Regions from separate parts of the Streptomyces sp. NPDC030165 genome, predicted to be linked through region 1. Evidence: riboswitches for the same ligand, from Rfam matches in the RefSeq annotation. Region 1 holds a riboswitch; the other holds the start of a gene.
The links. Region 1 has a riboswitch for cobalamin ahead of ACZ4Z1_RS32875 (GHMP family kinase ATP-binding protein). Riboswitches for the same ligand answer to the same signal wherever they lie in the genome.
Positions count from the first base shown of each region.

Region 2: another riboswitch for cobalamin. It lies ahead of ACZ4Z1_RS29305 (ribonucleoside-diphosphate reductase subunit alpha); the one in region 1 lies ahead of ACZ4Z1_RS32875 (GHMP family kinase ATP-binding protein).

Region 1 is NZ_JBVIBD010000022.1:54,845-58,244, reverse strand. Features, by position in the region: gene ACZ4Z1_RS32880 (cytochrome P450) at 1-1,135, opposite strand, end outside; cobalamin riboswitch at 1,574-1,796, shown strand; gene ACZ4Z1_RS32875 (GHMP family kinase ATP-binding protein) at 1,997-2,881, shown strand; gene ACZ4Z1_RS32870 (cysteine synthase family protein) at 2,878-3,400, shown strand, end outside.
Region 2 is NZ_JBVIBD010000018.1:8,144-11,543, forward strand. Features, by position in the region: gene ACZ4Z1_RS29300 (hypothetical protein) at 1-710, opposite strand, end outside; cobalamin riboswitch at 1,254-1,386, shown strand; gene ACZ4Z1_RS29305 (ribonucleoside-diphosphate reductase subunit alpha) at 1,544-3,400, shown strand, end outside.

The DNA.
Region 1 (3,400 bases):
CGAACGGGATGTAGGCCAGCCTCGGCCGCGCGGCCACCTCCCGCGGGACGAACCGTTCGGGTACGAACTTCTCGGGCTCGGGCCAGTGGTCGGGGTTCAGGTGCACGGCCCAGAACGGGTAGAAGACCGTCGTCCCGGCCGGAACCCCGTAATCGCCGAGGACGAGGGGCCCGGTCGTCTCCCGCGCGCCGTACGGGCCGGGCGGGTAGAGCCGCATCGCTTCCTTCAGCACCATGTCCAGGTACGGCAGGCGCCGCAGGTCGGCGTACTCGGGCACCGTGCGGTCCCCGAGTACGCGGTCCAGTTCGGCGGCGACGCGTTCGGCCGCCTCGGGGTGGCGCCCCAGGAGGTGCAGGGTCCAGGAGACGGCCACTCCGGTGGTGTGGTGGGCGGCCAGCAGCGTCACCATGACGGTGTCGCGGATCCGTGCGGGGCTCTCACCGGCCTCGACGAGCGCCCCGACCAGGTCGCTCCGGTCCGTGCGGCTGCCGGAGCGGTGGGCCGCGACGGCCCGGTCGACCGTCGCGCGCAGGTAGGCGAGGGCCCGGGCCGCCCGTTCGGCGCGTTCTTCCTGGGTGCCGGGGACCGGCACCTGGTAGAGCCGTCCCAAATATTCAGTGAGCACTTCCTCGAAGGCGGCGACGACGGCGTCCGGGTCAGCGGCCTCGCCCTCCAGCGCGTAAGCGCAGATCATCCGCAGCGACAGCGCGGTGAGGTCCTTCTGCAGCGCGACGGGGCCACGGCCGGCCTGCTCGCCCCAGCGGTCCGCGAGGCCGGCCGCCAGCGCGGTGAACCGCGCGGCGTGCCGCTCGTGGGACGGGCGCCCGGCCAGCACCGACAGCAGGACGCGCCGCCAGGGGGTGTGCTCCTCGGCCGGCAGCACCTGCAGGTTGCCGGCCTCACACAGCGGGGCCAGGAACGCGAACAGCCGCTCCGGCCGTTTGTCGAGGTGGGCCGTGGCCTCCAGCAGTACGGGGTCGGCGACCGACACGGCCGTCTCCGCGCCCGGCAGCTGGAACCGTACGACGGGCCCGTACTCCGCGTGCAGCCACAGCTGGTAGGTGTGCAGTCCGCCCGCCGCGGCGACCGCCCCCACCCCGCCGTCCGGCCGGGGCTCGGGACCAGGGATACGCATGGCCAACGCCTCCTGACTGACGCCCGGTCCCGCCGTGAGGTGGGCCCTCGGCGGCGGGAGTGCAGCCTCCATCATCGGCGGATCCGGGCGGTGGGGAAGTCCCGGCGGCCGGTCAGAGGCAGGAAGCCCCGGTGACCGGCCGGAGGCGGAGTGGCCGCCCTCGCCGCCACGGCGAAGCCGGCCACTCCGCCGCCCGGCCCGGAGCCCGAGGCTCGAAACGGCCCCCGGGCGCGGCGAGTGGATCTGTTGCATGACCGTGAGGCGCCCGACCGATATGACACGTTCGAGCCGGGCCACGGGCGGTGTGCTGCGGGGCGGTATCCCGGTGACCGGCTCCGGCGGGCGGTGGTCCCCGTACTGCACACATCGCGCGCCCTGTCAGCGGCGCCGATCGAGACAACCACTCAGGTCACTCTGTTGCGGTGGCGGGAGCGCCTCTACGCTGATGTGCGCAGTCGGTTCGCGCCACGGTCCGTGGGGCGTCGTAAGAGGGAACCCGGTGGGAATCCGGGACTGTCCCGCAGCGGTGAGTGGGAGCGGAAGCCGCCAACAGCACCGGACCCGGTCGAAGGGTGCGGGAAGCGGCGGCCGGTAGGTGTCGCCGGACGGTCCGGCCGACGTGCCCACGAGTCCGGATACCTGCCACTGCGCGCGTGCGTGGACGGACGCACGCGCTGTCCACGGTGACCTCGAGGGCTGGGTCGGCGGTGCAGGCGGAGCAACGCGCATACGGCGCGGCCGCCCTCTCACTCACCGGTCGATCCCCGGGCCGGGTACGGCGAGAGAGGGCGTGTTCGTGACCGAGGCATACAGCCGGGGCGGCCGACGGCCGGTCCACGCACGGCCGTCGTACGGTGCCCGGTGCTGACCGCGTCCGGCGGCGCCGCGGCGCGGTGGGTCTCCGGCGTCTGCCAGGGGACGCTGGGCGAGCTGTTCCAGGGCCCGTTGCGTCCGGGCGGTGACCGGGACATCGCGATCGTGTCGTTCCCCGTGGACCGCCACTCCTGGGTCTACTTCACGCCCGGCGCCGCCCCCGGGGACGCACCGCCCCTCGGTGAGAAGGCGGCGACGGCCGCGCGGCTCTTCCTGGAGCACTTCGGCCTGACGCTGCCGCCGGGCCGCTGGAGCACCCACTCGGACCTGCGGGTCGGGGTGGGCATGGCCAGTTCGACGGCCGACATCGTGGCGACGCTGCGCTGTCTGTTCCGGGTCTTCTCACTACCGTACGACACCGGGGCCGTCCAGCGCGTCCTGTCGGCGATAGAGCGGGCCGACAGCGTCTTCCTCGACGAGTTCGCGCTCTACCTGAGCGGCCGGCACCGTGTCGTACGGCGGCTGGGCACCGGCATCGGCTTCCACACCGCCTTCGTCATGGAGCCGGGCACGGTGGACACCGCCACCGTCACCCCCCTGCTGCAACGGCACTACCGGCGCAACGCTGCCGAGTACGAGAAGTGCCTGACCGACCTCCTCAAGGGCTTCGCCTCGGGTGACCCGGCGGCCGTGGCCCGGGCCGCGACCTTCAGCGGCGCGCTGTCCCAGGAGGTACTGCCCAAGCACACCTTCGACGCCGTACTGGCCCACCGTGCGGAGTTCGGGGCGGACGGCCTCTTCGTCGCCCACACCGGCTCCCTCATCGGCTACCTCTTCAGCAGCCGTCCGGCGCCGGCTCTGAAGGGTGAGCTGTCCGCCTTCTTCCGGTCGCTCGGCCACCAGTGCTCATTCGCCCAAGGAGGCTACGCGTGACGCACCCCCACATAGCCGACGCCCTCAAAGTCCCCGACCTCGTCCGGCTGTCGGACGGCATGGTGCTGCTGCGGTTCGAGTCGATGAAGATCTACTCGGCGCTGGCGGCCGTCCGGCACCTGCTCGACCGGGGCACCGTCCGCCCCGGACAGACCCTGATCGACAGTTCCAGCGGCATCTACGCCCACGCGCTGGCGCTGGCCTGCCACCGCTACGGCCTGCGCTGCCACATCGTCGCCTCGACCACCGTCGACGCCACGACCCTCGCCCAGCTGGAGATACTCGGCGCGACGGTCGAGCAGGTCAGACCGTCGCGCGACCTCAAGCTCGACCAGGAGCTGCGGGTACGGCGGGTGCGGGAGATCCTCGCCGAACGGCCCGGCGTCCACTGGATGCGCCAGTACCACGACGCCATCCATTACCTGGGTTACCAGGAGGTCGCGGACCTGGTGGCCACGGCCCTGCCGGGCCGCCCGCTGTCCGTCGTCGGCGGGGTCGGCTCGGGGGCCTCGACCGGCG
Region 2 (3,400 bases), on a different contig from region 1:
GCGTACCGGCCGTCGGGGCTGAGCCGGGGGAACGGGGACACGCCGACCACGGCACCCGTGGTGCTCAGGCTCGCCGCCCGGGTCCGGCCGGTGGCCAGGTCGTGGACGTACATGGGGTCCTGCGGCGGCGGGCGGCGGAAGCCGGGCCCGGCGGGGACGAGGTTGTCCGCCTTCGAGGTGAACGCGACCCGGCGGCCGTCGGCGCTGATCGACGGGAAGGCGGACGCGCCGTTCGCCTGGGTGCCGTCGCTCGCCACGCTCACCCGCTTCACCGTTCCCGCCTGCACATCGTGGACGAAGATGTCCAGGCGCTCGTTGGTGTCGCCGGGCACCAGGTCCGGGCGGTAGGAGCCGAAGGCGAGGCGGCGTCCGTCACCGCTGAGGGCGAAGTTCTGGACCCCGTACCCGTACGGGGACTTCCCGGCGCCCGCGGTGGGGCTCACCGTGCGCCCGGTGCGGCGGTCGTGGACGAAGACGTCGCCCTCGCCGTTGGTGTCGCCGGGGACCAGGTTCGTCGCACCGGAGTAGAAGGCGACGTACCGGCCGTCGGCGCTGATCTCGGGCGAGCCGGAGAGGCCGTCGCCGAGCGTGCCGACGCTGCCGACGCTGACCAGGTCGACCTTTCCCGTCCGTAAATCCTTGACGTAGACGTCCTGGTGGCCGTTGGTGTCCGTGGGGCCCAGATTGGTGGCTTCCGAGGTGAATGCCACGAACCGCCCGTTCGCGCTGAGCTTCGGATCCCCTGAAAAACCGTTTCCCTGGGTCCCGTCCGCGGCGACGCTGACCCGCTCGGTGGCCGGCGCCGCCCGCCCCGCGGCGGCCGCCGGCGCCCCGGGCAGCGTCCCCGCCACGACACACACTCCCGCCACCAGGCCCACGACTCGCCCGGCGCCACGCGCCGCACCGGTTCTTCGCATGTCCCCCCTCACACATGACCCCCACCCGCCCCGCCGGCCGACGGAGCAGACAAGGAGCCAATACGCTTCAGGAGTCCCGGTCAACGCATCAGGGACATTCCGCGCCACCAATACGCCCCGTGCATCAGCCCCCGTCCAGGCCGCTCCGAACGGCTCGGGAACAGCCCGGAACGGCCTCGGAACACCCCGGGAGCGGCCCCGCGGCGGACTCGTGGCACCCTCTCGGAGGCCCCGCAGAACCCCCGGAACACGCTGCGACAGGGCATCCGAATACCACGGCTCCGGACAACCCCGCGCCAACGCGACACAAGATATGGGGGTGCGTGCACGAGGCAGCACAAGATGTATGCTCGTGCTCGCTGTCGTCGCAGGGGAATCCGGTGCGAATCCGGAACTGTCCCGCAACGGTGTACGAAGTGCGCACACCGCACCCGTGAGTCCGAAGACCTGCCCACAGCACGCCCGCGCCGGCACCGGCGCGGTCGTCGATACGTCCGGGTCTCGCGGGTTGGACCGGTGGACGCTGCGCGGTGTGCCCGCGCACCCCTTGCCTACCGGGGGTGCCGCACGCCCGCACGCGCCGCCGTGCCCTCCCCAGGCCCCCGCCGAGTGAGGGAGAGCAGCACGTGACCATCGCGCCAACGGAGCCCGCAGCAGCCGAGCAGGTCGCGCAGCCCGCGAAGGACACGCAGCCCCAGCAGGGCCCCGGCGGCCAGGCCACGGACGGCCCCGGCGCCGCCCTGCTGCGTACGCTGACCGACCTCACCGCCGACCTGCCCGCCACCGACCCGGGCAAGATCGCCGCCGCCGCGCTGCGCGGTCGCCACCCCGGCTCCGACGAGACAGAGCTGCGCTCGCTGGCCATGGAGGCCGCGGCCGGTCTGATCGGCGACGAGCCGCAGTACTCCAAGCTGGCCGCCCGCCTGCTGACCCGTGCCATCGCGGAGGAGGCGGCCGCGGAGGGGGCGGTCGCCTTCTCCGCCTCCGTCGCCACCGGGCACCGCGAGGGCCTGATCGCCGACGGCACCGCGGAGTTCGTACGCACCCACGCGGCGCGCCTGGACGCGCTGGTGGAAGGCGCCCTGGCGGACGGCGCGGACGACCGCTTCGGCTACTTCGGCCTGCGTACCCTGCACTCCCGCTACCTGCTGCGCCACCCGATCTCCCGCCAGGTGATCGAGACCCCGCAGCACTTCCTGCTGCGGGTGGCCTGCGGCCTGGCCGAGGACCACAGCGAGCGGGCACTGGCCGACGTCGCCGAGCTGTACCGGCTGACCAGCACGCTGTCGTACCTGCCGTCCTCGCCGACGCTGTTCAACTCCGGCACCCGGCACCCGCAGATGTCCTCCTGCTACCTGCTGGACTCCCCGCTGGACGAGCTGGACTCGATCTACGACCGCTACCACCAGGTGGCGCGCCTGTCGAAGCACGCCGGCGGCATCGGCCTGTCGTACTCCCGGGTCCGGGCCCGCGGCTCGCTGATCCGCGGCACCAACGGCCACTCCAACGGCATCGTGCCGTTCCTGCGCACCCTGGACGCCTCGGTCGCGGCGGTGAACCAGGGCGGCCGGCGCAAGGGCGCCGCCTGCGTCTACCTGGAGACCTGGCACGCGGACCTGGAGGAGTTCCTGGAGCTGCGCGACAACACGGGCGAGGAGGCCCGGCGCACCCACAACCTGAACATCGCGCACTGGATCCCCGACGAGTTCATGCGCCGCGTCGAGGCCGACGCCGACTGGTCGCTGTTCTCCCCCAGCGACGCGCCCGAGCTGGTGGACCTGTACGGCGACGCGTTCGACGCCGCGTACCGCAAGGCGGAGGCCGAGGGCCGCGCCGTCAAGCAGGTCCCGGCCCGGGTGCTGTACTCGCGGATGATGCGCACCCTCGCGCAGACCGGCAACGGCTGGATGACCTTCAAGGACGCCGCCAACCGCACCGCCAACCAGACCGCCGAGCCCGGCAAGGTCGTGCACTCCTCGAACCTGTGCACCGAGATCCTGGAGGTCACCGACGACGGCGAGACCGCCGTCTGCAACCTCGGCTCGGTCAACCTCGCCGCCCACCTGCGCAATGAGGCCGACGGCTGGGAGGAAGCGATGGACTGGGAGCGGCTGGACGCCACCGTCCGCACGGCCGTCACCTTCCTCGACCGCGTGGTGGACATCAACTTCTACCCGACCGAGCAGGCCGGGGCCTCCAACTCCCGCTGGCGCCCGGTGGGTCTGGGCCTGATGGGTCTCCAGGACGTCTTCTTCCGGCTGCGGCTGCGCTTCGACTCGCCCGAGGCGCGGGAGCTGTCCACGCGCATCTCCGAGCGGATCATGCTCGCGGCGTACGAGGCGTCCGCCGGCCTCGCCGAGCGGCACGGCCCGCACCCTGCCTGGTCCGCGACCCGTACGGCCCGCGGCGTGCTGCACCCCGACCACTACCCGAACGCCGAGCCGCGCTGGGCGGACCGGTGGGCGGCGCTGCGCGCCCGGATC